One region of the Sporosarcina siberiensis genome, then DNA from elsewhere that is predicted to be linked to it. Evidence: predicted binding sites of a transcription regulator. Region 1 holds the regulator's gene; each other region holds the start of a gene.
The links. The regulator Rex, encoded in region 1, represses fermentation and respiration genes when NADH is low (regulators of the CRP and FNR family bind a similar motif). The targets are predictions, from matches to a motif close to TTGTGAAATATTTCACAA.
Positions count from the first base shown of each region.

Region 2: the regulator Rex is predicted to act here: its motif matches at 7,017-7,034, upstream of ACFSFY_RS02725 (formate/nitrite transporter family protein).
Region 3: the regulator Rex is predicted to act here: its motif matches at 6,089-6,106, upstream of ACFSFY_RS01910 (cytochrome c oxidase subunit 2A).

Region 1 covers NZ_JBHUGI010000035.1:129,703-140,215, reverse strand. Annotated here, with positions in the region: gene rimI (ribosomal protein S18-alanine N-acetyltransferase) at 1-93, shown strand, start outside; gene tsaD (tRNA (adenosine(37)-N6)-threonylcarbamoyltransferase complex transferase subunit TsaD) at 90-1,112, shown strand; gene ACFSFY_RS16335 (ABC-F family ATP-binding cassette domain-containing protein) at 1,492-3,423, opposite strand; gene ACFSFY_RS16330 (redox-sensing transcriptional repressor Rex) at 3,543-4,193, shown strand; gene ACFSFY_RS16325 (twin-arginine translocase TatA/TatE family subunit) at 4,290-4,472, shown strand; gene tatC (twin-arginine translocase subunit TatC) at 4,499-5,305, shown strand; gene ACFSFY_RS16315 (CPBP family intramembrane glutamic endopeptidase) at 5,350-6,084, opposite strand; gene groES (co-chaperone GroES) at 6,269-6,553, shown strand; gene groL (chaperonin GroEL) at 6,610-8,244, shown strand; gene ACFSFY_RS16300 (hypothetical protein) at 8,479-8,682, shown strand; gene ACFSFY_RS16295 (NAD(P)/FAD-dependent oxidoreductase) at 8,805-9,830, opposite strand; gene ACFSFY_RS16290 (hypothetical protein) at 9,817-10,513, opposite strand, start outside.
Region 2 covers NZ_JBHUGI010000005.1:56,156-66,668, forward strand. Annotated here, with positions in the region: gene yhaM (3'-5' exoribonuclease YhaM) at 1-479, opposite strand, end outside; gene ACFSFY_RS02705 (ATP-binding protein) at 476-3,379, opposite strand; gene ACFSFY_RS02710 (metallophosphoesterase family protein) at 3,414-4,631, opposite strand; gene ACFSFY_RS02715 (ABC transporter permease) at 4,727-5,992, opposite strand; gene ACFSFY_RS02720 (ABC transporter ATP-binding protein) at 5,985-6,884, opposite strand; gene ACFSFY_RS02725 (formate/nitrite transporter family protein) at 7,251-8,039, shown strand; gene ACFSFY_RS02730 (YhzD family protein) at 8,239-8,433, shown strand; gene mgsA (methylglyoxal synthase) at 8,532-8,936, shown strand; gene ACFSFY_RS02740 (enoyl-CoA hydratase) at 9,008-9,787, opposite strand; gene ACFSFY_RS02745 (coproporphyrinogen III oxidase) at 9,857-10,513, opposite strand, start outside.
Region 3 covers NZ_JBHUGI010000004.1:105,640-116,152, forward strand. Annotated here, with positions in the region: gene ACFSFY_RS01880 (bifunctional 3,4-dihydroxy-2-butanone-4-phosphate synthase/GTP cyclohydrolase II) at 13-1,206, shown strand; gene ribH (6,7-dimethyl-8-ribityllumazine synthase) at 1,219-1,683, shown strand; gene ACFSFY_RS01890 (SCP2 sterol-binding domain-containing protein) at 1,795-2,148, opposite strand; gene brnQ (branched-chain amino acid transport system II carrier protein) at 2,191-3,501, opposite strand; gene ACFSFY_RS01900 (b(o/a)3-type cytochrome-c oxidase subunit 1) at 3,651-5,306, opposite strand; gene ACFSFY_RS01905 (cytochrome c oxidase subunit II) at 5,303-5,809, opposite strand; gene ACFSFY_RS01910 (cytochrome c oxidase subunit 2A) at 5,834-5,980, opposite strand; gene ACFSFY_RS01915 (glucosamine-6-phosphate deaminase) at 6,255-6,959, shown strand; gene ACFSFY_RS01920 (hypothetical protein) at 7,038-7,343, opposite strand; gene ACFSFY_RS01925 (hypothetical protein) at 7,442-7,612, shown strand; gene ACFSFY_RS01930 (accessory Sec system S-layer assembly protein) at 7,660-8,559, opposite strand; gene secA2 (accessory Sec system translocase SecA2) at 8,559-10,513, opposite strand, start outside.

The DNA of each region.
Region 1 (10,513 bases):
AGAAAGCTTGGATTTCAAGATGGTGGGATACGAAAAAACTATTATTCTGACGACCATGAAGATGCGCTCGTCATGTGGGTGGAGCTAATATGAAAAAAGATACTTATATTTTAGGAATAGAAACAAGTTGTGATGAAACTGCAGCCTCGATTGTTAAAAATGGAACGGAAATTATCTCCAATATTGTTGCATCCCAAATTACGAGTCAAAAAAGATTTGGCGGTGTAGTTCCTGAAGTTGCTTCTAGACACCATGTGGAGCAAATTACGATTGTAATAGATGAAGCTCTTACAGAAGCGGGATTACAACCCTCAGATCTTGATGCAGTTGCGGTTACTGAAGGACCAGGATTAGTGGGTGCACTTTTGATAGGCATTAATGCCGCAAAGGCTTTTGCATTTGCCAACGGCTTACCCATTATTGGTGTCCATCATATTGCTGGCCATATTTATGCCAACCAATTAATGCAAAAGATGGAGTTTCCTTTATTAGCACTCATCGTTTCAGGAGGCCATACAGAGCTTATACTGATGGATGAGCATGGTTCGTTTAATCTGATTGGGGAGACCCGTGATGATGCAGCTGGAGAGGCCTACGACAAAGTAGCCCGAGTACTTGGTCTGCCTTATCCAGGTGGTCCAGGTATTGATAAGTTGGCTGCTGCAAGTGATGGTGAAATTGAGTTCCCAAGGGCTTGGCTTGAAAAAGATTCGTACGATTTCAGTTTTAGTGGACTGAAATCATCGGTCATTAATTATAAGCATAATCTTGAGCAACGTGGTGAGACTGTGAATCCAGAACATGTTGCATCAGGATTTCAATCGAGCATTATAGATGTTTTGACAACTAAGTCTGTAAGAGCAGCAAAAGAATTTGGAGTGAAGCAAGTTATAGCAGCCGGTGGAGTAGCGGCGAACAATGGATTAAGAAATTCTCTTGAAAAAGAATTTAAAAAGTTGGACATCCCTTTTAAAGTTCCACCCATTTCTTTATGCACAGACAATGCAGCAATGATTGCTGCAGCTGGAACGTCCATGTTCGATGCAGGAGTTCGAGGAACGCTCGCGATGAATGGAAAACCAGGTATGGAACTTATGTCTTGGAATAAATGACTATAAAGATGTGGAGACTGTCTTTTACTAACAGTCTCCGCATTTTTTATTTTACTGCCTGTGGAAAGCTTGCAGATAAGTTGTTTGTCAAGAGGGAACATCCGTACTTATGCACAATTTGTGCATAAGATGTGGGCAACTTACAGAGTTGTTGATTTATTAATGGTGATAGAAGGATAACTTTGTGTATAACTAAATGATTTTTTGTGGATAGTGTGCATAAGTCTGTTTATAGTTGATTTAAAAGCTCTGTAGCTGTTAGTAACTGTGTGGGCAAATTATTTTTGACTTGAAACAAATGTTAGCTCTTTTAGTAAACTACAAATAGGAAAGCCCCATTCAAAATGTTAGATTTTGAATGGGGCTTTTTTTATTTAAATTATAGGCTTTCGAGTTCATCTTGTAATGTAAGCCATTCCTCCGCTTTTAAGTCGTGATCATTTTGAGCTGCATCAATGAATGCTTGAATTTCCATTAACTTAATATGATCATCTGAATGTGCTTTATTTTCAAGTTCTGCTTGAAGTTCTACAATCTTTTCATCAAGTACTGCAATTTCAGTTTCGAGTTCGGCGATGGCTCTTGAAAGTCTGCGTTCTTGGCGTTTCTTTTCTTTGTCATCATCGACTACTACTTTTTCATTTCCTGTTGTATTGATTGTTGCTGCAGAAAGACTTTCGGCAAGAAGTTCGGCTTTTTCAAGCTTTTTTTCTAGATAGTAATCGTAATCTCCTAAGTATTCGACAGCTTCTGTTGAATTGATATCGATTACTTTTGTTGCAATTCGATTGATGAAATAGCGATCGTGGGAGACGAAAATAATTGTTCCGGGAAAACCGTCTAATGCATTCTCGAGTACTTCTTTACTATCTAAATCCAGATGGTTTGTAGGTTCATCCAGTAAAAGTGTATTGGATTTTTTTAGCATTAGTTTTGCAAGCGATAACCGAGCTTTTTCTCCACCAGATAATGAGGTGACGGGTTTACTTACGTCATCTCCAGTAAATAGGAATCGTCCCAATATACCCCGCACATCTTTTTCATTCATCATAGGCCAGTCGTTCCATAACTCTTGTAAGACGCTGCTTGTACCGATAAGAGTAGCTTGTTCCTGGTCATAATACCCGAATTGTACATTTGTACCGTAGCGAATCGTCCCGGCCAGTGTATCGTGTTTTTTTATGATTGTTTTGAGTAGTGTCGATTTCCCAACACCGTTGGGGCCAATAATCGCAATGCGATCCCCTTTATAAACACGCATATCGAGTCCTTCCGATACGGGAACCCCATCGTACCCAATTGCCAAATCATCGAATGCCAGCACATCGTTACCACTCGGCCGATCAATTGAGAACGTAAATTTCGCTGACTTTTCTTCACCATCTGGAGATTCCATCCAGTCGGTGCGTTCAATTATTTTACGTCGGCTTTGAGCCATTTTGGATGTGGAGGCACGTGCAATGTTTTTCTGGACAAATTCTTCGAGTCGAGCACGTTCAGTTGTTTCTCTTTCATAAAGCTTTTGATCGCGTTCATAGTTTTTCGCTTTTTCATTCAGATAGTTACTGTAGTTCCCTGTATATTTTGTAACTTTCCTTCTAGACACCTCATAAACAAGTGTTACAATTTGGTCGAGAAAATATCTATCATGAGAAACAACAAGGAGTGCCCCTTCATAACCAACTAAATATTTTTCCAACCAACCAAGTGTTTCTATGTCCAGATGGTTTGTCGGTTCATCGAGAATTAATAAGTCAGGTTTGCTCAGAAGCATTTTAGCGAGTGCTAGCCTCGTTTTTTGTCCTCCGGATAGAAGGTTTACTTCTTTGTCGTAATCACTCGGATAGAACCGCATTCCGTGTAGGATGGAGCGGGTATCCGATTCATACTGATAACCACCACTGTCTTTAAAATCAGTTTGCAGGGTGTCGTATTCTTTTGTAACACGTTCAAATTCTTCTGGTGATTCATAAATTGCTGGATCGGCCATTTGGACTTCTAATAAACGAAGTCTTTTTTCCATATCATGCAAGTGCTCAAAAACAGTCATCATTTCTTCCCAAATTGTTAATGTGGAATCAATACCAGAATGCTGTTCGAGGTAACCAATACGGACATCTTTTGGAATAATAAGATCGCCTGAATCTGCTGTCATTTCACCAGCAATTATTTTTAAAAGTGTAGACTTCCCAGCGCCATTACGTCCAACGAGCGCAACACGGTCACGATGTTGAACTTCTAGTTGTACATTACTTAATATATCTGTTCCTGAAAATGATTTTGTTAGTCCATTTACTTGTAATACAATCACATTGAACACCTCTTATTATTAGTGTAATAGAATGGTGTGTTGTACGCAATGACAGACCTTTACAATGTCTAGTTTTTACTGTACGATGAAGGCCTTAAAGCACAGCCAGGAGGATTAGGATGATTGAGGAAAAAGTAAAGATTCCACAAGCGACTTCAAAACGATTGCCTCTCTATTATAGATTTCTACAAAATCTTACAAATGCAGGGAAAAAAAGAGTTTCTTCAAGTGAGTTAAGTGAATTGATGAAAATAGATGCAGCAACGATTAGAAGAGACTTTTCACATTTTGGTGCACTTGGGAGAAAAGGCTATGGATATGATGTTCAATACTTAGTCAATTTTTTCAGGCAAACACTTGATCAGGATGAGGTAACAGATGTAGCGCTTGTTGGTGTAGGTAGTTTAGGCAACGCATTCCTAAAGTATAACTTTCATAAAAATCATAACACCCGAATTGTTCTTGCATTCGATCCCAAGGCGCCTGTTGAAGGGCATATCATTAGTGGAATTCCTGTTTTTCCACCGAGTATGTTAAAGGAAAAAATGCTTGAGTTTAATATTGAACTCGTTTTACTTACAGTTCCGGCACAAGTAGCTCAGGAAGTCACAGATAAGGTTGTCAAAACAGGAATTAAAGGCATTTTAAATTTCACTCCTGTACGTCTTGCAGCACCTGAAAATGTCCGCGTACACACAATTGATTTGTCTGTAGAGTTGCAAACACTGATTTATTTCATTAAAAACGACGTAAAAGATTCACATATGTAACGCCCTGTTTGTAGCAATATGAGCTTTTTTCATGTAAAATAGAAAGTACTAAGAAGAATGAAATTAAGTTCTTCGAGAATTAAGGAGGTGTCCGAGATGCCAGGTCCAGTTAGTTGGATAATTATCGGTATTATCGCATTGCTTGTCTTCGGTCCGAAGAAGCTCCCTGAAATCGGGAAGGCATTCGGTTCTTCACTGCGAGAATTTAAAAACGCAACAAAAGGTCTTGTTGAAGATGATGATATTAAGAAGATAGAAGAACCAAAAGAACTGAAGTAAGGATGTCAGTAAGGATGTCTGCCCCAATGGAAGAGAAAAATTTAACTGTAGTCGAACATATAGATGAAATTAGAAAACGGCTGATGGTTATTGTCGTTTTCTTTGCTGTTGCTGTCACCGGAAGTTTCTTTCTTGCAAAACCGGTCATTAAGTTTTTACAACTTCAATATACCAACGAAATTCAACAGACGGTAATTGGTCAAGTTGGGGACAACCCGTTGCATTCCTTCGCGATCCTCGATCCGATTATGATTTATTTGAAAGTAATCATATTTATATCTATTGTTTTCATTTCACCGGTGATTATGTACCAATTATGGTCATTTGTTTCACCGGGATTACATGAAATTGAGCGACGTGCGACGAGGAATTATATTCCGTTTACATTTCTACTTTTTGTTGCCGGCATAGCATTTTCATATTTTGTCTTATTGCCGTATGTCATGAAATTTATGATGAATTTATCTGGGGAACTCGGCATTACAATGACCATTGGTATTAATGATTATTTCACGTTTTTATTTCAAATCATGATTCCGTTTGGTATTGTGTTTCAATTGCCGGTTGTAATGCTGTTTTTGACAAGGCTCGGAATAGTAAATCCGACAACACTCGTCAAAATTCGCAAATACGCATATTTTGTCCTTTTTGTAATTGCGGCTTTCATTACACCGCCGGATATCGTTTCTCATTTATTCGTTACAGTTCCATTGTTCCTCTTGTATGAAGTAAGTATTTTTATATCACGCTTTGGCTATCGTAAATTCTTAAAATCAGAACAACAGCGTCAAATTGAGGAACAAGAACAAAAACAACAATCAGAAGAAAATTAAAAGATCTTCCCACCGGAGAATTTTACCGGAAGGAAGATCTTTTTTTAATTGATAAAGAAACTAAATGCTGTTTTCAGTTCTGCCCATTTAAGAAGCCTCTCTTGGTACAACTGAAGAATTGTAACGAATCCATTCATGAGGAGATGTGCCGTAATGGGTGCAAGTAATCTTTTTGTTTTGTAATAAATAAAGGAGAAAACGAGTGCGGGTGCCGAATATATAAGTATGTGCTGAAGTTCACCATGTACTGCAGCGAATACGAGAGCACTTAGTACAGCAGCAACAATGAAGTTCGTTTTCTGATAAAGTCCACCGAATAGAACCCTTCTGAAAATAATCTCTTCAAGAAGTGGTGCAAATAGGACAATCGAGAAAATGATGATTGGTGATACTTTGGCGATATCGGCAAGAAGTGCTGTGTTTTCGGATCCGGGTTTAACCCCAAACGCACTTTCAATACTCCCTGCAATAATCTGTCCAGCAAGTGCCAATAGAAATCCGAAGAATCCCCAAATAATTGCTTTGCCTACAGAAACCTTTTTACCTTTAAATACTTGAAAGAATTTTTTCTTTGGATAAATGATGAAAAAGAAAACAATCGCGGCAACAGCATTTGTACTAAATAATGCCCATGCACTTGCTCTATAAATTTTATCGGTTTTGGTGAAACTTGCATCCCAAGGAAAACTTTCGAATAGGTATTTGCTCAGAAAGATACTTCCTACATGCATTAGGAGGTACGTAATTATAAGGTATGTATACGTTTTCCAGTTTTTCAAAGTTTCCATCCTTTCGTATCACACTGACGTAATTTTATCTGTTTTTAAGTAGATATGCAAAGAGAAGAGTGTGAGAGTATTTTACTTGCAATGTAAGAGAATATTCTTTATGATAAGAATGTGTTAGCACTCCAGTCAGATGAGTGCTAAAAATGTATATATTATCTTGAGGAGGTTGTTTCAATTGTTGAAACCATTAGGTGACCGTATTGTAATTGAACTAATCGAAGCTGTAGAGAAAACATCAAGCGGTATCGTATTACCAGACTCTGCACAAGAAAAGCCACAAGAAGGAAAAGTAATCGCAGCAGGATCCGGGCGTGTTTTAGATAACGGACAACGCGTTGAACTAGAAGTTAAAGAAGGCGATCGTATTATTTTCGCTAAATATTCCGGAACTGAAGTTAAATATGAAGGTAATGAATATTTAATCCTACGTGAAACTGACGTTTTAGCTGTTATTGGTTAATATCGAAGTAAACGATTAAATGATAACTTATTTTAAAATCAGGAGGGAATTTATAAATGGCTAAAGATATTAAATTTAATGAAGATGCACGCGGAGCAATGCTTCGTGGGGTAAACGTACTTGCGGATGCTGTTAAAGTAACGCTTGGACCAAAAGGACGTAACGTTGTTCTTGAAAAATCATTCGGTTCACCACTTATTACTAATGATGGTGTAACGATTGCACGTGAAATTGAACTAGAAGATGCATTTGAAAACATGGGTGCAAAACTAGTTGCAGAAGTTGCTTCAAAAACGAATGACATTGCAGGAGATGGAACGACAACTGCTACAGTTCTTGCACAAGCAATGATCCAAGAAGGCTTGAAGAACGTTACTGCAGGTGCCAACCCAGTTGGAATTCGTAAAGGAATTGAAAAAGCAGTTGCAGTTGCGGTTGCAGGTTTGGGCGAAATATCTAAAGAAATCGAAGGAAAAGAATCGATTGCACAAGTTGCAGCAATTTCCTCTGGAGACGAAGAAGTTGGAGCACTTATAGCAGAAGCAATGGAGCGCGTTGGCAATGACGGTGTAATTACACTTGAAGAGTCAAAAGGGTTCACAACTGAACTTGACGTTGTAGAAGGAATGCAATTCGATCGTGGATATGCATCTGCTTATATGGCGACAGATACAGACAAAATGGAAGCTGTTCTTGAAAATCCGTATATTTTAATTACAGATAAAAAGATCACAAGCATTCAGGATATCCTTCCAATGCTTGAGCAAGTTGTTCAACAAGGTAAGCCACTCTTAATGATTGCTGAAGACGTTGAAGGGGAAGCTCTTGCAACACTTGTTGTAAACAAGCTTCGTGGTACATTCAACGCAGTTGCTGTTAAGGCACCTGGCTTCGGTGATCGTCGTAAAGCAATGCTTGAAGACATTGCAACACTTACAGGCGGAGAAGTGATTACAGAGGACTTAGGACTTGATCTTAAGACTACGGATATTTCTCAGCTTGGCCGTGCAGCGAAAGTAGTTGTAACGAAAGATAACACTACAATTGTTGAAGGTGCTGGAGATAAAGACAAAATTGCGGGACGTGTAAATCAGATTCGTACGCAGCTTGAAGAGTCTTCTTCTGAATTCGATAAAGAGAAATTACAAGAGCGTCTTGCGAAACTTGCAGGTGGCGTTGCAGTTATTAAAGTTGGAGCAGCTACAGAAACGGAATTGAAAGAGCGTAAACTTCGTATTGAAGATGCACTTAACTCAACACGTGCTGCAGTTGAAGAAGGTATCGTTTCTGGTGGTGGAACTGCACTAGTAAACGTATACAATAAGGTTGCTGAACTTCTGGAAACAACTGAAGGTGACGTTGCAACTGGTGTTAAAATTGTTCTTCGTGCACTTGAAGAGCCAGTTCGTCAAATTGCAAACAACGCAGGTCTTGAAGGATCTATCGTTGTAGACCGTCTGAAGCGCGAAGAAGTTGGTATTGGTTTCGACGCAGCAGAAGGAACTTGGGTAAATATGATGGATGCTGGTATCGTTGACCCAACGAAAGTAACACGCTATGCACTTCAAAACGCAGCATCTGTTGCAGCTATGTTCTTGACTACAGAAGCAGTTGTAGCGAACAAGCCACAGGATAACCCTATGGGCGGCGGCGGAATGCCGGATATGGGTGGAATGGGTGGCATGATGTAAGAAGAACCTTGAACCCTTGATGTATAAGAGGTTCGTTGTTTGAAATACAAAGTATGACCACTTTCTGACCACTTCATTATATAAAAAAATGCATATGACATATTTTAAAGAAGGTCTTTCATCAGTTTACTAAACTGATGAAAGACCTTTTCTTTCATGTTTTTTGTCATATGTGCATAGATGTTCATAGTGGTATTTATATCGCTAACTCCCCAGAGATAAAGAAGGACTGCGATGTTTGCCCGAAACCAGGAGGACCCGATCATTGGACAAAACGGTGTTGAAAGTAGTGGAAAGAGGGTCCGCAGTTTCACGTATGCGCCGAATATATTCATGGGTATCATGAAGGAATTTGTTATCCCCACAGGCGGAGAGTATTATTTCCAGCCCTCGGTCGATGCGTTGAATACAGTCATAGGGAGACAGGCTGAAACATAGATGCAGTCCAATGGCGATAAGAATTAAATCAAAACCCCGATTCTCCGTTACGGGACTTGATCGGGGTTTTATTATACGTTGTCTTTTTTACACAAGTGATATGTTCAGTAACCCAAACTCATTTAGAATCCCCGGAAACTTGGAAGAAGGGTGTAGAGCTGCTTTAATTTTTCCACATCATGCTCAAACCAATTGTGGATCCATTTGCAGTATCCAAGAATTATATTGTCCTCTTTTTGCCCCGTATTCATGATTTGTGCAATTGAGTGTGCCGCCATCATCCCTGACATGATAGCTTTGAGGACACCATGGGAAGAAGCGGGGTCTAGTACAGCGGCAGCATCACCAACTAAAAAGTAACCAGGTCCCCCAGGTTGGCTGATTGCTCGCCATGTAACATCAGCGCCCTTCAGTTTACCCATAGGTTTCAGTCCTTGGAATTCTTCAGGAATCCAACCGCTTTTCAATGCTACATTGTCAAAAGATAATTGCGTCCATTGGTACACATTTGGACGCACTCTGGCAGTCCAAATCCATCCATGGTTGTGTGCTACAATAGCTGGCGATGCATCTCGCACGGGACATGTTCCTGTTGCATAACCGAATCGGGCAATAAGACGGGGAGAGTAGGTATTGATTTTCATATTCAATTTCTGAGCTAGCCATTGTCGCCTACCTGTCGCATCGATTAGAAATGAAGATTGAAGCTCGCCATCAGAAGTTACTGCTCCTGAAACACGGTTATGAGTAACAATTGGGCGTAAAGCACGGCAAGGTTGACGCACGTCGACACCTAACAAGATGGCTCGATTGAGTAGAATCGAGTCAAAATCGGCGCGCCACGCTTGAAAACCCAGCCATTGTCCAGACTCGTCTGAACCGAATGGGACGAAGTGGCGCTTTCCCTCCCATTGCACCCAAATTCCCTCATGTCGTAGGAATCCCGCTTTACCAAATTCTTCTGTGACACCCAATTGCTGCAAAAGAGGTTCAATTCCAGGATGAAGTGTTTCCCCAGGGCGATCGCGAGGAAACTCCTTCTCCTCAATAATAACTACCCGTAAACCGTTAAGTGCGCACAAAATAGCGGCAGCCGTGCCCGCAGGTCCACTGCCAATAATGATTATGTCCGGATTAGAAATTGACATTTTGTACTACCCAATCACTGTCTTCACGTTTAATTAAAATCTTTACTCCGTTAACGAAGAGGGTTACTTTTTCATTGATTTTAACATGAACTTTCCGGAAATCATTTCCGGCAGGCGATGTTTTTCCTCTGAGATACATTTCAAATCGATACACAGTACCCCTAGGTGTTGCAGCTGGAAAAATCAATAAATGGGTACTTTTCTGTGCCATTTGCAATTCTTCATCAGATAGATTAACTTCACGAAATGACAGAACACCCCAATTTGATTTCTTATCATGAGCGATACCCAATGCAGCGTAGACATGTGCCATCGTTGAAAGTCTAGCCTGATATTCTCTAATATCGATTCGACTAGTTAGCCTCAAACTGAAACTTTTAAATAATGTATTATTTACATAATCTACGTAATCAAATGAGGTATATTCGATGACTTTTTGACCTTCTTTCTGTTGGGGCCCGGAAACTCCATCCCAAGGGAGATTTCCCACTTGACCAATCTCTTCATCGGTCAGAGGGCTCACTGTAGGATAGAATCGGGTCTGATTTACGGGACCAAAAGTCCTTGCTGCATCAGGAGCAACAGCTGGCCAAAAAGTACTTAGGGCTGCACACAATTTAGTATCTTCAGGAAAAGGACTGCCAAGTCCGTAAGCAGCAAGAAATTTTACCGATTCGCTTCCT
Region 2 (10,513 bases), on a different contig from region 1:
ATAAGACCAGAGACATAATCATGGTGATTACGCGTTGCTGCAGGATATGTCATAAATGCCGCTTGATGTTTTTTCAATAAATGGCGTGTAATCCGTTGGATATTCGGATTTTCCATTTCAAAGAAATATTGCATTAACTCTTCATACAATACTTCTTTACTTTTTAACGCTGAAGGAACAAGTTCAGAAAGGGTGACGCCCTCTTCGTCTTTCACAGGACGGATACTTTTAATACGCAACTGATTTTTACCGCGATAATCATGGACATCACCACCCACTTTTACAATAGTGGATGTCGCATATGTCTTCTCATGCTCCTCTGTTGTATCCCAAAGTTTGGCTTCAATGTCGCCGCTCTTGTCTTGTAAAATGAGTGTCATAAATGATTTTCCTGTAGTTGTAACACCTTTAATGGACTGCTTAATGAGTAAGTTTAAGTCAACTGTTTCGCCAACTTTATAATCAAGTAACTTTTTCATCGTATGAACTCCTCCTGTTCTCTTCCTAATCTTGAAATATCTAAAACATTCGCATCTTGCCATTTCTCTTTCATATCCTTATGACAAGTGAAATAAATGAATTGACGTTGTTGACCTAATTTACTTACCGTTTCAATTATATTGGATAAGCGTTTTCCATCAAAATGAACGAACGGATCATCCATAATAATCGGGAAGGGCGCTGAACCCTTTAATGATGCTGCAAGTGCGAGTCGTAAAGATATATAGGCTTGTTCTTTTGTTGCCTGACTCAATTCAACAACTGGATAGTGAATGCCATTTGACTGTACCGCTTCAAAATATCCCTCATTCGTAACAACAAGCGAGCTGTAATTTTCATCAGTCAAATTACAAAACAGCTCAGCTGCGCTTTTCAACACTTCAGGTAACTTTTTCTCTTTCAATTCACTCATCGTTCTTTTTATCGCTTCAGATATCGCTTTGTTTTGTGACCATTTTATTGCAAGTTCACCAAATTCCGCTTTCTTCATTTCAAATAATTGCAGCTTTTGACTGTAGGTTTCATCTGTAAGAAGCTGTTTTGTTTTATGAACAAGTTCTGCTTTTTCATTAATAAGTTCATTTATTTGCTCGTTAATCGATAACAGTTCTAATTCAGCTGAATTTCCTTTATTCCGTAATTCTTCTTCAGTCATACCTTTATTTAACTCTAACAGATTATTCGCGGATAATTGAGCTTTTGTATCTGTCAGCTGATCTTTTAATCGTTTTATTTGCAAATAATTATCATATATAAGATAGAGATCCTCTTCGTTTTCCGCTCCTGCTTCTCTTAACAACAAGTTCAAGCTCTCTTTTGTAGAGTCTACAAGTAAGGTTGTCTCTGTTAACAAAGGGATTAGACGATCTACATTCGAACTTATAAATGTGGAAGTTTCAATTTCCTCATTGAGTTGAATCGATTCCCTCCTAAGCATCTCATAAATTGCTTCTGGTGGCACCATTTTTCTTAAAACAGATTCTATTTCCTTAATTCGTTCACCTATTTTCAAATCTACATCGCTTTTCTCTTGTCTAATCACCAACAGATCTCTCATAATTTCCTGCCACTCACGAATCATTCTGAACAATTCAGGCACGATTCCCGGGGAAGGAAGCCCATCGAAACCATATATTCCAAGAAATTGTATAAGTGAAGATTCAATTCGATCTTCCTCGATTTGTAACATTTCAAGTTCTGTTTCCACTACTTGAAGCTTTTCCACCGATTTTGTCAAGCTGTTTTTCAAAACTTCTCTTTTTTGATTGAAAACTTGAATACGCTGTTTTAACTGTTCCATTTCTTCTTCTTTACCACTATGGCTTCGAATGAATTCCGTCATTTCATCCAACAATGGATCTTTTTTGGTCACGGATCGACTTTTCAAAAATAAATACACAGCAAACCCGAAAATTATTAAACCAACAATTCCTAAAGTTAATTCTTTTTGAATAAAAGTGAAAATGAACAAGATTACAGCCACTAGTACTAGAAACAGAGGTGTTCTATGCGTATTGTTAGAAGTCGTTTTTCCGCCTAATAAAACATAAGCCTTTGCTTCTGCAAGTTTTTCTTGAATTCTCCCCCAATTATTCACTCGCTCAATTTCATCAAGAGAAGGGGCACCTTCATTTTCAATCAACACCAACTCTGTTTGATTTTCTTCTATATCTTTCTCTATTTGATGTTGTCTTTGTTCTGCAAAAGTTATTTGGTTTTTGCAATTTGATAACTCGGTAATAAGGTCATGCATTTCTTCTTCTTTCCGAATCGATACATCTGCATTAGAAAGTTGTATTTCCAGTTCTTTGTCTTTCATCCCTAATCGATCGAAAATGCGATGTTTCATACCTTCTAATCTTCGAATTTCATCTTCTGCGGTTTTGCTTGTTGTCCGAAAGTAATGCCACTCAGATTCCTGTGCTAAAAGCAATTCCATTTCAGTACGTCGATCAGCATCAATTTCCAACGGTTTTCGTTTTTCCAACTCTTTGATTTCATCTTCAATTCTTTGTTTTTTTGCAGTTATTTCTTTTAATCTTTCCGAAAGTGATTCAAAACGCCGAATTCCATCTGTTGGAAAATCGATCATTCCTAGTTTTTTGAGCTCATTTTCCAACAACTCTTTTTTAATATACAACGGTAGTGCTTGACGAAGAATTTTTAAATTCCGAATGGTTTCATCTATTTTCCTTTTCGTCTCATGAAGCTTTAAGAGCTCCGCATCTATGTAATTAATACGATTTATTGCAGGTGTATATTCCTCCACCTTCTCTTGTTCCACTTTAATATCCAATTCGAGTTCACGTAGTTCTGCTATTTTAACATTCATCTCTGGGACTTTTCCTGACTTTTTAAATAAGTCGTTCATCGTTTTCTCCATCTTTTTTTCAAGCAACAATAATGAATCAACACCAGTAGTTCCAGAAGCTAGAAGAGTTCTACTTAACTCATCTTGATTCATTTTTTCAAATCCTTGAAGCTGTAAAAGTGAGAATGAAAAAATCGATTCAAAAGACCCCCTGTCGTAATGTCTTAATAGAACTTTCAATTGTTCTTCATTACCTGTTGTTCCATCTTGAAAATGAACAGTCACTTCCCCAGCAGACTTTCCGCGGATTCTTTCAACTACACATGTTCCATAAACCTCATCAATTAGTTGAATTTGTCCACCGTATTTACCACCTGATTTCGGTTCATACCTGAGAAGCGTGCTGTTCCGTTGAGGAAACCCAAATAATACATGTAAAATAAATTGTTGAATCGTCGTCTTACCCGCTTCATTCAATCCATATAAAACATTAATACCTGGACCTAGTTCGATGGTCAAATCTTCATGTTTTCCGAATCCATAAATACTCAGTTTCTCGATTATCAAAAGACCACCCCTTTCTAGGTTCAAAAATAGTTCATTATTTTTCTGATGTTTCAGTGGCCATGATACGAGCAACACCCTTTTTTATTGTACGGATTTCATGCTCTTTTAGAACATCTAGATACCTCACACCCCGGGCATGTTGGTAGACATCTTTCAAAATAATCTTCCATTCATCCTCAGTCCAGTTGTTTATCTGCTCGAGTACAGACTTTGATAGACCATCAGTTATAGAAGATAAACTTGAATCCTCCGTAAAAGAAAGACTGTGAATCCAAACAAATAACGCATCATCTTCAACCACTTCACGAAGTACATCCAGCCATTCATCATCTGGAGACTGATCAAATAAATCAGATGCTTCTCTATCTATTTCAACCATTACGAGTTCAACAATACCTGATCCATACTGCGCTTTAAAAGCATCAATTCCCTCTACACAGCGCTCAATCCATTCATTTGCATGACAAATCCCCTTACAAGAAATGAGTAATGTATCAAAGACTAATGCCGATGCTGGGATGAATTTAAGTTCTGCACTGGATTTCGATAATTCAACTTCATAAAACCCTTTTATCCCTTGTTCATTGCGATGACGGCCTTGTAAATTCCCCGAATACACAATCGGTGGATCTTCATGCAAGTTCTGCCTTACATGGATATGACCAAGAGCCCAATAATCATAGTTTTTTGAAAGCAAATCGTTTTTAGTAAAAGGAGCATAAACTGCATGTGTTTCATTTCCTTCTATACTTCCATGGAGCATACCAATATTAAAATCCGCCGAATTACTAGCGGCAGGATATTGCTGAACCATACGATTTCGGATATGACGTTCTGAGTAGCTAAAACCAGTAATGTGTACAGCATTTCCGTTGAAAGCAGTTTGTATCGTTTCAACATCCCCGGAAAATACATGAACGTTTGGAGGCAGCTCAAATCGTGTCCACCGTCCACCAAGATGATCATGATTGCCGTACGATAGATATACTTGAATGCCCGCAACATTCAATTTCTTCATACCTTCTTGGAACTTCATCTGTGCACGTAGGCTTCGATCTTCCCCGTCGTATATATCGCCTACAATAAGTACGAAATCAGGTTTTGCATGAAGTATATGCTCTATAAAATTGTTGAAAGCTTTGAATGTACTTTCACGTAACTCTTTTAATCTTTTATGTGGTAGACCCTTCATTCCCTTAAAAGGACTGTCTAAATGTAAATCAGCCGCATGAATAAAACGAATTGTAGACAAAGTTACCCCTCCTTCATTCATCGAATACTTGTTCTAATTTTACCACAAAGAAAAAAACTCCGCGAACTATATCGGAGTCCTTACAAATCTATCTATTATTCTTTTCCGAGTTGGATTGCTTTACGCAAATCTTTTAATGATTTAGAGGGACCATACATAAGAACACCCCCACGGTAAACGCGTGCGCCAAACCAACCAAGGATGAAAATTGTAACAAGCATTATTCCAATAGACAGTAGCGGTTCCCATAATGGAAGCTCAAGCATCCCCACACGTAAAAACATTACCAAAGGTGCGAAAAAGGGAATGAATGATGCGTATTTCAGGTACAGCATTTCTGGATTACCGAGACCTGTAGCTGCAATCATAAATGCTGCGACAATTAAAAGGTTCAGCGGCATAATCATTTGTTGTACATCTTCCGTTCTACTCACCAGTGAACCGAGTAGAGCTGCAAGTGTTGCATATAGGAAATACCCCAATAAGAAGAAGATTACTGCATAAACAACTGTCACTACATTCATATTCGAAAAACCAAAGACCGAAAAGAATCCGTCTACCATGTCTGAAGATGATGTTTTCAATGCTATAAATCCTGCTAGACCGAATAATACCATTTGGACGAGTCCGAGTGATCCAACCCCAAGTATTTTCGCAAACATATGCTTTGCCGGAGAAACACTTGAAATCAGAATTTCCATTACTCGTGAGGATTTTTCAGCTGCAATTTCTGTTGCGATCATTATTGAATAAATAATGACTGAGAAATAAATCAAGAACATCAGCACATAAACAAGCCCTCTTGCCTGACCTAGTTCTTCCTCCGTTTTTGCCGATGGAGAAACAGACTTTTGCTCAAAACTAATTGGTGTAAATAATGTTTGAACTTGTTCAGTAGTTAAAGATAATTCATTCGCATTTATTTCTGTTTGAATCGTTTGAAGGGCATCTTCAATCATCATTGGAAGTTGGAAATCCAATGCACTCATAGATGAATACGCCGCGGTAATTCTACTCGTAGAATCTAGCCCCAAAATAACAAACGACTCGATTTCACCATCTCTTACTTCATTAGTAAGTACTTGCTCCGACTTATCGGTTATCTTTACCGTGATATCGGATTCGTTTGCACTTAACTGAGTTACTAGTGATTCTCCCAAATCACCACTTGAATCAACGACATACAGAACTTCAGCTGAATCCTTATCGCTGCCTGTAATACTTTGAACTGTATCAAAAATTTTAGATATATTCGCAAATAAAAAGACTGCCGCAATCATTAGTGCTGTCGTAATAATGAAGGACTTCGTTTTAGCTTTTGTTAGAAATGCCTGTTTGAAAATAATGAAAAATTCACGCATGCTCTTTTCCCACCTTTTCAATGAAAATATCTTGAAGTGAAGGTTCTTCTATTGCAAAGTGTCGTATCGGTCCGGATTTCAGTGCAGCTGCTAGCAGTTGTTCTGCAACACTCTCAGATTCGACTTGGTAAAGAGCACCTTCCATTGATTTCCGAACAGAAGTTACACCAGATATTAAATCTAGATGAGATAAATCATTATCTGAATTAATGCGAACGTTTTGATTGCCAAAAGAGCGTTTCACTTCTCGTAACGATCCACTTACAACTTGTTTTCCATGATCAATAATACTCAACTGCTCACATAACTCTTCCACATGATCCATACGATGGCTTGAAAAAACAATAGTCGCACCATTATTTCTAAAGTCAATAATAGCACTTTTTAACATTTCTACGTTTACAGGGTCTAATCCTGAAAAGGGTTCATCTAAAATCAATAGTTTCGGATTATGCATGAGTGAAGCAATGACTTGGATCTTTTGTTGATTTCCTTTGGATAATTCCTCAACCTTTTTGGTAGCATATTGTGGGATTTCCATTCGCTCAAGCCATTGCTTGATGGCCAACTTGGCGTCTGGCTTTTTCATTCCACGCAATTGTCCAAGAAAAATAAGTTGCTCTTCTACTTTCATTTTCGGATAAAGCCCTCGCTCCTCCGGTAAATAACCAATTTCTGGACTTGTTGCATACGTGATGGACTTATTATTCCACGTAATTCTTCCTTCATTTGCATTTAACAAACCAAGAATCATTCTAAACGTCGTTGTCTTACCCGCACCATTTGCCCCTAAAAACCCATACATCGTGCCTTCATTTACGGACAATGTTAAATTATCTACGGCAGTAAAATCACCGAAACGCTTTGTCACATTTTCAATTTGTAAACTCATTGTATTTCCCCTTTCGACTAGCTACATCTAAACTATACGAATCACGTTTACAGAAGTTTCAAATTTATGTTCTTTAATTTAATAAAACTACGGCCTCCCTATTAAGATAAAAGTAAAAAAAACATATTAAATATGGGAATTACTTCATGAAATCTTCTATTTAAAACAATTTCACGAGTAACAGTAGATAAGAATGTAAACTTAATTATTTTCTTACCTGATGGATATACCAACTAAATCATTCGTTTCTAAAATGGTTATGAATGGAACCGCAAAGTACAGTACAATAGTATAGGAGCCTACGAAGTGATTAAGTTTGCATTTTTGCTAAGTAAATACACAGTACGTTAACTAAAGGGGCATACAATGAAAGCGACTATTGACATATTAGCTACTACAGCTGTTACAAAAGTAAATATATTACATACAAGTAAGAGTAGGTATCTGGTATTAGCAATGATGGCTGGATTCTATCTTGGTTTAGGTATTATCCTTATCTTTACCATTGGTGGTTTACTCGGTCCTTCAGACTTTGCAGGCACTAAAATTATTATGGGAATGGCTTTCGGGATTGCATTAAGTTTGGTAATAATGGCTGGATCAGACCTTTTCACAGGTAATCATTTGATAATGACATTGGGTACTTTGACGAAGAAAACAACATGGTTTGAAACCATGCAAGTCTGGATATTCAGCTTTGTAGGGAACTTTGCTGGATCGATTCTCGTTGCAGCCCTATTTTTCTATTCAGGATTAGCTACTGGTGAAACTGCTGATTACATACTAACAGCGGCTAGTGCAAAAATGAATACATCATTTGTCGAATTATTAATGCGTGGAATTTTATGTAATATCCTCGTTTGTCTTGCTGTTTGGTGTGCTTTTAAGCTAAAAGAAGAAACAGCAAAACTGATCATGATTTTCTGGTGTCTATTTGCCTTTATCACTTCTGGATTTGAGCATAGTGTTGCAAATATGAGTTTGTTATCAATCTCATTAATGATTCCACATCCTGAGACGATTTCCTTTACAGGACTTGTTGCGAACATAATTCCCGTTACAATTGGAAATATTATTGGTGGAGTCATTTTCGTTGCGGCTGCATATTGGTATGCCAATACAGATAGTAGTATATATAAAGCAAATGCTGATTAATGTTCCTAAGGCGATTTGCCTCCTATTTTCACCAGGTTTGAGATACGTATTTGCAGATATATCATTTGAAGTGTCGGACAACTATCGAAGGGAACTATAATGTTAGCATTTTCCACTTTATTCAGCCCTTGTAAACCAACTTTCACAAATTTCACTTTTCAATTATTTGTAGTATACTGAAAGAAACAATATTGGAAGGATGATATTTGTGAAATTTTATAAATTAACGGCATTTGAACCTAAAGGTGAATTAATAATGGACGAAACGCTAGAAGCTTCTACAGATGAAGAGGCGAAAGAAAAAGGCCAGGCGATTCTTGAAGAAAAGAATTTACTAGAAAAAACACATAGACTCGCTTCACCAAAAGGAAAACTATTACTATTTCATACTTAATTTTTAAAAAGTGCAACTATGCGATTATAAGACCGCTTAGTTGCACTTTTTAATCCATTAAAACTTGATTCTCATTTTATTTTACCGGAGGTGTACTTATGGATATAGCTTTAATCGCCCACGATCAGAAGAAAAATGAAATGGTGAATTTCTCAATTGCTTACGAACATATTTTTTCCAAACATACTTTATTTGCAACAGGAACGACAGGTAAACGTATTATGGAAGAAACCAGTCTTTCGATTACTCGATTGATGTCAGGTCCACTTGGTGGCGACCAGCAAATAGGAGCCATGATTGCTACAGGAAAATTAGATTTGATTCTCTTTTTCCGTGACCCGTTAACCGCACAACCACATGAACCTGACGTGACTGCATTACTCAGACTATGTGATGTTTACGGGATTCCACTGGCAACAAATATTGCATCCGCCGAACTACTAATTCGTGCCGTGGAAAAGGGATATTTCTCATGGCGGGAAACAGCTGGGAAATATCAATAAATAGCCCCAACCCATATGGATAATAAAACACGAGTCACTTCTCACAAACTGAGTAAGTGACTCGTGCTTTTTTACTTCCCTTTAAATACAGGCTTCCTTTTTCCTACGAACGCCTGAATTCCCTCAAGATGATCATCTGTTTTTCTCATCGCCACTTGTGCGATGCTTTCCATTTCTAATATACTTTCAAGTTCAGCAAACTTTTGTTCATGCAATATATTTTTCGTTGCAATCATTGAAGCGATTGGCGATGCTAGCAATTTTGTGGCTAAAGCATCTCCGAACGCCGCTGCTTGACCATCTGGAACTACTTCATCAATCAGACCTTTTTCGAGAGCCTCACTGCCATTCATCACTTTACCGGACCATATGAGTTGTTTCGCTTGTGGTATTCCGACACGTTCTTTTAGGAAGAAATGACCCCCACCGTCTGGTACTAGCCCGATGCCAATAAAGTTCATTGCAAGCTTACTATTTTCCTCTGCAACGATATAATCACAGCCTAAAGCAAGACTGTACCCAAGACCCGCCGCCGCGCCGTGAACAGCAGCAATCGTAACTTGCGGCAATGAATATAACCCTTTTGCAATACGTGATACGTCAACCATGACCTTTTCAATATCAAGTGGGTTATTTGGATCGGCCATCTTTTTAACATCCCCACCTGCAGAGAATGCGCGTCCTGCTCCATTAACAAGCACCACTTGTACTGTTTCATCACTCTTCAATTCTTCAAAAGCATCTCCAAGTTCTTTCATCATGACATCATCCATCGCGTTCATAGATTCCGGTCTATTTAACGTTAGACGCGCAAGACGTCCCTCTTTTTTTAATTCGATTGTTTTATACATGTTTAGACATCCTTTCAAAAATGAATTGCCATTCACTCTAACTAATTCGATATCTATTGTATAAACCCTTTAATTTGTTACAGCTTGCGGAAAAATCGCGTTTAAATGTGCGAGCTTTTTTTCAATTGATTCTTCATAACTGAGGATATAAGCCGCTGGATCTTTCGGATTGTAGAACTGTGTAATTTTTCCTGTTGTCGGATCAATAAACTTGCTCGACGCCCCGCAACCAACGCCAATGATTGTCTGTACTTCTTCCATAATGACAATATTGTAGATACTCTCTTCACCAGGTTTCGCATAACCGACATTCTCTAAATTTCCTAAAATGTTCTTCTGGCGATATAAGTAATACGGTTCATACCCATTGGACTTGTTCCACTCTTCTCCAAGCTTCATCATCTGTTCGACTGTTTCCCGGTCCGCTACTTTATATTTATCTCTGTTCTGTGACATTTGAGATGCACGTTTGAAGGATAAAGTGTGAATTGTCAGCGACTCCGGTTGCATTTTTTCGGTTTCTGCAAGAGAATGCTGAAATTCTTCCATTCCTTCATTCGGTAATCCGATAATTAAATCCATATTAATGTTTTTCATACCCATATTGCGCGATAACCAAAACTTATCAACCGTTTCCTGGACAGAATGGTGGCGCCCAATTGCTTTCAAGGTTTCATCTGTATAGGACTGGGGATTCACACTGATTCTGTCGATATTATGCTTTTT
Region 3 (10,513 bases), on a different contig from region 1:
GAGACGAAGTAGATGTATGCGTCAGTAGAAAAAGCAATTGAAGAATTGAAGAAAGGGAAGGCCATTATCGTTGTGGATGATGAGAATCGTGAAAACGAGGGAGATTTCATTGCACTTGGTAAATACGCAACTCCTGAAATGATCAATTTTATGGCAATTGAAGGACGAGGACTTATTTGTGTACCGATAGATGAGGAGAAATCAAGACTATTGGGGCTTGGGCTTATGACTGAAAACAATAGTGATGTTCACGGTACGGCATTCACGATTAGTATTGATCATGCGGAATGCCATACGGGAATTTCAGCATTTGAACGTTCGGAAACGGTGTTGAAAATGCTCGAGGAAAATGTCAGTCCTTCTGATTTTAGAAGGCCGGGTCACATTTTTCCGTTAATCGCGAAATCTGGTGGCGTTCTGAAGCGGGCTGGCCATACAGAGGCAGCAGTCGACCTGGCTATATTGTCCGGTGCTGAACCTGTCGGAGTCATATGCGAGATTATGAACGCCGATGGCACGATGGCGAGAGGTCCGGAATTAACAGAAATCGCGAACCGTTTGGACTTAGTCATTTTGACAATTCAAGACTTAATTGAGTATCGCAGGAAAAATGAAATTCTTGTTGAACGTGTTGTTGAAGTAGATCTTCCAACAGATTTCGGGCGATTCAATGCAGTTACCTATACTGAAAAGCTTACTGGACGGGAACATATTGCTTTAGTAAAAGGAGATATTGAGTCTTCAGAGAATATTCTTGTTCGAGTGCATTCAGAATGTTTAACGGGGGATGTATTCGGTTCACATCGATGTGATTGCGGTCCACAGCTTCAAGCAGCACTTGCGCAAATTGAAGAAGCGGGTAAAGGGGTCCTATTGTATATGCGTCAGGAAGGGCGAGGCATTGGCCTTGTTAATAAAATGAAAGCATACAAATTGCAACAAGAAGGATACGACACCGTTGAAGCGAATGAGAAATTAGGATTTCCAGACGATTTAAGAGAATACGGAATCGGCGCGCAAATTTTACAAGATTTAGGTTTAACATCAATCCATCTTCTGACAAACAATCCGCGAAAAGTAGCTGGACTTGCGGGATATGGACTTGAAATAACCGAACGAATTCGAATTGAAATGCCGGTGAAAGTTGAGAATAAGAGTTATATGGAAACGAAGAAAAATAAGCTTGGGCATTTATTGCATAGTTGAGGGGGAATTTAGATGGGTAACGTGTATGAAGGACATTTAGTAGGAACGGATTTGAAAATAGGAATTGTAGTTTCTAGATTTAATGAATTTATTACAGGGAAATTATTAAGTGGTGCTGAGGATGCGCTACGTCGCCACGGTGTAGATAATAATAATGTAGACATCGCTTGGGTACCGGGTGCATACGAAATCCCACTTGTAGCTAAGAAAATGGCCTCATCTAAAAAATATGATGCAGTCATTACACTTGGTACAGTAATCCGTGGTGCAACACCGCATTTTGACTATGTTTGCAGCGAAGTTGCAAAAGGCGTTTCCGCAATAAATATGTCAGAAGGTATCCCAGTGATTTTCGGCGTATTGACTACAGATACAATCGAACAAGCAATTGAACGTGCAGGTACGAAGGCTGGTAATAAAGGGTGGGATGCTGGAAGTGCTGCAATAGAAATGGCGAATTTATTGAAACAAATCTAATTCGTTCCTACTTCAATGTACTTGGAAATTGTTCTTCGGTTGTATATATACAGTGAATAAGTTTAATTTAAAAACCGCCAATTCATATTCGAATTGGCGGTCTAATTTAATTTAAAACGTATATTTCTTCAATAAACTTTCGAGTTTAAGTGCATGTCCGAGATTACCTTTTACTTTAAGTTTCCCAAGCATATAAGAAGCAGTGGAATTTAAGTTTCCGGCTAATAATTTTTTAAAATCTTTTACGCTCATTGAAAGAGCACAATCAACTTCACCAGGATCGCCGATAAGTGTTTCAGCTTTCCCGTCTGCAATCCTTAATCCGAATAATCCACCGTCATCACCTGACAGGTCAAAAGAATAAGATGTATGGATTTCTTCGATAGGACCGGGTTCTTCGTTCAATTTTGAATTGATTTCATTCCAAATTGCAGTCATTTCCATTTCGTCAAAGTTCAGTGTCATAAAGCTTTCCCCCTAAATAATGAATTAGTATTCATTATAGCATTAGTTTCTTTTTTTAGTAAAAAAGGTGAGTACAAAACCAATGATTCCCCCAACAATAGCTGGAACAATCCATCCTATTCGCTGCTCATAAAAAGGGAGATAGGAAAATAGTGAATCGACTGTTGCAAAATGAATGTCTGCATTTGAAAGGCTGTCAAAAATGCTTACGACCGCCGTTGCAAGGAGTGCTAATGAATACACAATCGGTTTTCGATCGAATAATTTGTCGATAAACGAAAGAAGCATCAAAACGATTGCGAGCGGATAAATCATCATAAGAACGGGGAGCGAAATTGTAATAAGTTTGGCTAATCCAACGTTTGAAATGAGTGCACTAAAGCCCGCTATAATAAACACATATGTCTTATAAGAGTGCTTCGGGAAGACTTCGTTAAAATATTGTGCGCACGCTGAGACAAGTCCGATGGATGTTGTGAGACAAGCAAATATAATCGTAACTGCCAGTATTGCTGTTCCTGAAGATCCGTACAATACCTTCGAAGCGAGAGCGAGTACGGCACCCCCATTACTTTGTAATCCAATTACATCTAAACTCGTAGCTCCGATATAGCCAAGTGAGATATAGACAATGGATAGACCTACAGCAGCAATAAGTCCGGCGATAGTCATGGCCTTCAACACTGGGCCTTTTTTTGTAATCCCTTCATCACGAAGTATATTAATGATGACGATAGCAAAAACAAGTGCTGCTAGAACATCCATCGTTAAATATCCTTCTATAAAACTCCGGAAAAATGGTTGTGTTTCGTAGTCGCCTATTGCTGGACCGATCGTACCCATCGGCGTAAAAATACTCTTTAAAGCTAAAGCTGCAATAACACTAAAGAGTATAGGTGTTAGGATTTTACCGATTCGGTCGACAAGTTTTGCAGGATTCAAAGCAAGAACTATGGTTATAATGAAAAAGAATAGCGTGAAAACAGCCAATATCCATTTGGCGTCCAATAGGTTTTCCGTAAGAAATGGAATAACAGCAATTTCATATGAAACGGTCGCGGTTCTCGGAATACCGAAAAAGGGTCCGATTGTTATATAAAGGATGAGAGTGAAAATAATACCGAACAGGGGATGGACTCTGCTTGCGATTGTTTGCAATCCGCCGCCCGCATTAGCAATAGAAATTACAGCAAGAAGTGGTAAGCCGACCCCTGTAATTAAAAATCCAGCCATAGCAGGAAAAAGGTTTTCCCCTGCCATTTGACCAAGCAGTGGTGGGAAGATAATATTCCCTGCACCGAGGAAAAGTGCGAATAACATAAGTCCGATTACAGCGTTTTTCTGAAGTGACATTAAAGGTACAGCTCCCAGCAAATGATATGTATTATATACTATTTTCATTATACAGTGAAATGAAAATTTCGACAGTTATTCGATGTAAACAAAAAAACTACTCTGCAGTTAGACAAAGAATGTCCTAACACAGAGCAGTTCTAATTCATTTATTTACCAATCGGCCAATCAAATGGCGGGGAACCTGGTGGTGAGTGTTTCATAATATCAATCATTGGAATTGTATATGCGAATAATATAAGCGCAATCGTAATCCCTATCCATAAATACCAATTCTCAAGGAATTTAGGTGTTTTTTCTGCATCTGGCTCTTCTTCAGCAATAGGATATTCCTCTACACCCTTTGGTGCGAAAAATGACAGCTGTATGAAGATGTAAACCATTAGAATAATCCCTACAAAGAGGATCGTTCCTCCGACTGCCTGAGCAATTTGGTAATTAATCCAAGTAGCAACTTGTTCGCCGCCAGCGTATTCTGAGAAACTAGAACGACGGGGCCCACCCAGGAGACCTTGAATATGCATTGAACCGGACATAATAACCATACCAATTGTCCAAATCCATGTTTGAATAAGTCCAAGTTTATTCAACTTAGGAGTTAAACGTCGACTTGTAAGATGTGGCACAAGCCAATACGTTATTCCAAAGAACGTTAGAATAACTGTCGTTGCTGCAGTTAAATGGAAGTGACCTGTGATCCAAATTGTGTTATGAACAAGTGCGTTCATTTGGTGAGATGCGTTAATGATTCCACCTGCACCGCCTGGGATGAATGCAACCATTCCTATAAACGGTGCAAGGAATCGTACATCTTTCCAAGGAAGGTTCTTAATCCAACCGAACAAGCTTGTAAAGCCTTTTCTACGACCTGCTGCTTCGAATGAGCCGAAAATCGAGAAAGCGGTCATTAGAGACGGTATTACAACCATGAATGTAAGAACAACTTGAATGAATTTCCAAGTGGGATCAATTCCTGGCTCTGTAAGTTGGTGATGGAACCCAACAGGAATAGAGAACATGAGTAATAAGATGAAAGCAAGTCGTGCCAATGAATCACTGAATATTTTCCCGCCAACAAATTTCGGGATAATTGCATACCAAGCCATATAGGCAGGGAGCAACCAGAAATAAACAAGTGGGTGACCGAAATACCAGAACAATGTACGACTCAGTAGCACGTTAATTGTTTCTGCATAACCAAGTGACCATGGGATGAATAGAACAAGTACAGATACTGCAACTCCAAGAGATGCAATGACCCACATAATCATATTGATCGTTACCATGAATGCAAGAAGTGGTGATTTTTCACCTTTATGAGCTTTCTTCCATACATACAGCTGACGGAAGTTTACAAATGCCGCAATCCAGCTTCCTACAATTACAAGTGCAAGTCCGATATAGAATGCCGGATGTGCCCGAAGTGGGGCGTAAAATGTGTAAAGTACAGAAGCCTGGCCAACAAGTATCGTAATAGATGCCATAACTGTACCAATGAGCATTACCCAGAATGAAATCCAACCAACCATAATTTGTTTATCCGAAATACCAACTGTTTTTCCTAAAAGAGAAAATTGGAATCCGATAATAAAGAATGTAGTTAGAACTAAACCAAGAATAACTCCGTGAACGGTAAGAATTGTGTAATAATCGATTCCGAATGGCAAAGTATATTTACCAGATCGTACGAACGTCTGCAACAGTCCCATTAAACCACCAATGAACAGTGAGATAAATGTGACATACATAAAGGACATATAGAGTCTAGATTCTTTTTTAGAAAATGAAAATAATTTTGACGTCATTCTTCATACACCTCCACTGTTCCGTACATTAAATGATGTCCGATGCCGCAATACTCGTTACAGACAACCGTAAACTCTCCTACGTTTTTCATAACAGTCTCATAGCGACTAATATGTCCGGGTTCAACCATCATATTGACGTTTGTTCCTGCAACTTGAAAACCGTGAACGACATCTTTAGAAGTGATTTGATAAAGAACCGTAGAACCTTTTGGTACACGAATGCGTTCTACTTGCTTGCCGTCTGCGTCTTTTCCGAAATCATACATGAATGCCGAAGCAACCATATTGACGATGAATTTTCCATCTTCTACTTCAGTTAAACCGAGATTTTCCGGTTGAAATGCTTCATGAGCTTCAACGTTCTGTGGATCGATTGTCTCGATATGACTTTGTGGATGTGTGCCTTTCCAAAAAGCTGCAAACCCTATAATTAATAAAAATAATACCAGTGAAGCTGAACCTAACGTCAACCAAATTTTTTCATACTTATGCAAATTCAAAGTTATTCCTCCAATCCAATTGATTTATCTTGATAGAAACAATACGTACGAACCAAACCATGCGATGAGGATGAACACACCCAATAACATAACTGCTATAAAAGTACCTTTAAAGCTGACTGATGTATCATGCTTATCGGGTTGATTTGTGTTTTGTTTTTTAGTCCCCATATGATCACTTCCTTTCAGTGGCTGTGAATGCCTGTTACCTTAAGCATAAACAAAAGATATACTAAAGGAATAAGGGAAAACCCTATGTCGTTCATATCTAGTGATAAGTTCACAAGTTCTTCACAAAGTATTGCTAGGTTAGACAAAAATAATGATAATTCAGTTCTAAGGTTTTTATTTGGTCAGTAAGAAATTTAAGTCTAATAGTTGACCCTATGGATGTTAGAAACTACAATAAAATTAAGATTAAATCTATTGAAAGTCGGTTGATAAGATGAATACGATTAAGTTACTGAAAGTAAAGAGTGCCGATGAAGGTGCTGAAAAAGTACTTGAAATTATCAAAGATGAACTAGAGCACAACCAACTTCATGTATTGGGACTTGCAACTGGAAGTACAATGATTCCTATTTATAATAAATGGACGGAATCAGATCTTGACTTTCAAAATGTTGTAACGTTTAACTTGGATGAATATGTAGGTGTTCCTGCTTCGAGCCCAAATAGCTATGCCTTTTTTATGGAAGATCATCTTTTTAGTAAAAAGAAGTTTAAGAAAACACATATTCTTAATGGTGTGGCAGAAGATTTGGAGGATGAATGTGCACGTTATGAATCCCTTCTACAAAAGAATCCACTGGATATTCAATTGCTAGGGGTAGGGGAGAATGGACATATTGCATTCAATGAACCCGGCACAGCTTTTGAATCAGTAACCCATGTAGCGAAGCTAACGGATTCTACATTGAATGTTAACAGCCAGTACTTTGAGAATGACGAAAAAATACCAAACACGGCTTTAACAATGGGCATTAGTTCGATTACGGATGCTAAAAAACTCATTATGATTGCGTTTGGTGAAAAGAAACGTGCGGCAATTACGAAGCTTCTCGAAGGAAAAGTTTCGATTGATTGGCCTATTACAAAACTTCTTCATCATAATGATGTAATCGTAATTACGGATTTAGACATTAGTTAAAGACAGAAAACCCGCACTCTCTACAACTAGTAGAATAGAGTGCGGGATTTTTTTATATTGTAATGGTGTCTTGTTTACTTAAGGGAGATCGTGGCCGAGTGCGTCATAGGAGGAACGAATGTCTTCGATTTCATCGTTTCTTTTTTTAGCAGACTTTTCTTGTCGAAATTCCTCTTCATTTTCATTTTCGATAGGCATTAATGATTTTTCTGGAACTTTTTCATTGTTGCTTACGAGATCGATAGAGTTTTCAGGTTCTGTGTAGTCGGAAGTGGAAAGGGGTTCGTATTCGCCTGCGGCATGGTCAAGATGAGCGGCAGTTTCCGTCCAACTGTTGGGATTAACTATCTTTTTATGTGTCGTAAAACGATCGTCCTTCTTCATGGTAACTACTTCCTTCCTGAAATTTGTATTAATTTATGTATTCCCTTTCTGTGGTATTGTAAACCGGTTTTGGTAATGAAGATAGGGGGAGTTGTTTTTTGAGGCTTCTAATGGTGAGTGGTTTACAATACCGCTTGTCGCTTGCGATGGCCTTACGCAAGGAGCTCGACAGAAGTGCACTGCCGATTTCCTTGCATCGGCTCATTCTTGACGCTTCTGCTCTAGGGTTGTTCATTTTAGGGGGAGTGTTATCAGTTATTGATAAGTAAATCAAAAAAGGTGTATCCCGATGATCGGAATGCACCTTTTAAAATGATTATTGTTGTTCTGGAACGCGGACGGTCCATCTGGATAGGTCTGGTGTTTCTTTTTGAATCATTTCCTTTGGATAGATGAACGTCCAAGGTTTTGTTGTGTTTGCTTTCACTGAAAGGGGAGCGAGACTGAATGATCCTGTTGCTACAAGATCGCCGGTTGCGTCAATCAGTTCAAGTGGAAGCTTTTCGATGTTGATTTGTTTTGAGTGACCGTTTCGAATGAAAACAGATGCTGCAATTCCGCCGTCTTCCTGTTCTTTTACTTGGAATCCGCTGATGTTTACTTCGCGTGGTTTTAGTTTAGGGAGACCTTCAACTACTTTCGCGAGACCATCTTTTTGTTCATCGGATAAACCGTCTTCCCATGCTTGTTCAAGTTCTAGTTTATGAGGAACCATAGATTGCACATTGAATGCGAGTTTCCAATTTTCTTTAGGTGGTGTTTCTGCAAACACATTGTCTTTTGCAAAGACGAATACCCATGGTCGCGCGCTGCGTGCTGGGAGATCACCGAGTTCTTTTAGGTCGAATTCATCTGAAGCAAGTGTGTTTCCTTCTTCATCAAGAAGCATTAGTTCGACTTCGCCAACTGAAATTTGTTGGTCCATAGAAGAACGTAAGAATGCTTTTACGAGCCAACTACCGTTTGCAGGTTCAACATCGATATCGATACCTGATAACGAAATTTGGTTCGGTTTCAGTGGTTCAAGTTCATTGGATAGAAATCTAAAGACGTATTCTTGTTCTTGCGGAATATTCCACTCTGGATGAAAGGATAGCGTCGTTTCAATATCGCTTTCTACGTTTGAAGCTTGAACATCTTCAACGATTTCTTTCGAATCAATTGTGCTTTCTGTACCGGTTTTTTCGGCTTTCTTAAAAAATGAGAAGAGATTCATTATTGTGCCTCCTGTTGTTCAGTAATAAGCTTCATAAAACCAATCACTTCTGAAGCAATATCCCGACGTAGTTTTTGGTAATGTTTACCGAATAATTGAAGCCCCTCACGTTGATAAATCCGCATTGGGTCTTCTTGTGAATACGATCTTAAACCAATACCTTCTTTTAAGCGGGTCATCACTTCAAGATGTTTCACCCACATCATATCAATATGTGAAAGCATTACTTGTGGAATCAATTGTAATACTTGCTCATTATCCGCGAATGTATCTATATACGTTAGCAATTCAGAAACAGGTTCTTCGAAGGATTTTAAGATATTCGATGTTTTATCTGAGTCGTGTGAAACTTGAATTGGTTTTAGAAGAAGTGCATTCATTGTGCGCTCAATTTGGTCGAAATCCCAGTTATCTGTACTTTCGTTTTGTGGACAACTTTCAAGAACTACGAATTCGACTGTTTCATCCAACATCACTTTCAATTTATTGAGCAAATCTCCATCATCTAATATATCATCACGAAGAGAGTAAACAACTTTACGTTGGTCATTGATGACGTCGTCAAGTTTCAAATTGTATTCCCTCATAGAATAATGAATACCTTCAACGATGCGTTGTGTACGTTCGGTTAAATCGTCAATTTCTGTATTGAGGACTAGTTTATCTTCGTCTAATTTTACTTTTTTCTTGAATTTCTCCATATCTTCCTTCGCAAAACGTTTGTACATATCGTCTTCAAGAGATAAGAAAAACTGGCTTTCTCCGGGATCGCCTTGACGGCCTGAACGTCCACGAAGCTGGTTATCGATACGACGACTTTCGTGTTTTTCAGTTCCAAGAACGAATAATCCACCGTTTTCTGCAACACCTTCACCTAAAACGATGTCTGTTCCACGACCTGCCATATTTGTTGCGACGGTAATATGATCACGTTGTCCTGCTTGTGAAATAAGGTGAATCTCTTGTTCAACACTTTTTGCATTGAGTAGATTATAGTCCAGTTTGTATTCATCCAAATATTGAACTACTTTTTCGGATTGTAAAATGGATGTTGTTCCAACTAAAACGGGTTGCCCTGTTTTATGTCGTTTGGCAACTTCTTTTGCCATTGCTTTGTATTTCGCATCAATGGTTTCATATACCCGGTCAGGTGAGTCAATTCGTGCACGAGGTCGGTTTGTTGGGACCTGAATTACTTCCATGCCGTAAACTTCCTGGAATTCTTTTTCCTGTGTTTTTGCAGTACCCGTCATTCCACAAAGTTGTGGATACATACGGAAGTAGTTTTGAATTGTAATTTGTGCTTGTGCCTTATTTTCTTCAGTAATTGGAAGTCCTTCTTTTGCCTCAATCGCTTGATGAAGACCATCTGAAAGCGTTCGTCCTTCCATAATTCGTCCAGTAAACATATCGACAAGTTCAACTTTTTCCTCTTTAACTATGTAATCGACGTCACGGTTGAAGATAACATGTGCGCGTACGGCTTGAATTACGTAGTGATAAAGTGTTTGGTGATCGAGTTCGTATAAATTATCTACACCGAACGCTTTTTCAACTTTCTCAATACCCATATCTGTAAGAGAAGTTGCTTTTGTTTCATCATCAAAATCAAAGTCGCGTTCTTCTTTAAAGCGGCTTGCAAGACGTGCAGCGATGTAATGAAGATCGGAATCTGCTTGCATTTTTCCAGCTACGATTAAAGGTGTTTTTGCTTCATCGACGAGAATACTATCAACCTCATCAATGATTGCAAAGTTATATGGACGCTGTACTCTTTCAGAAGCGTGCTGTGCCATATTATCGCGTAAATAATCGAAACCGAATTCTGTTCCGACTCCGTATGTAATATCAGCATTGTATGCATCCTGCTTTTGTGGACCTTGCATCATCGGTAAATTTAGACCAACTGTAAGACCTAGAAAGCGGTGAATTTTTCCAATTTGGTCAAAGTCAC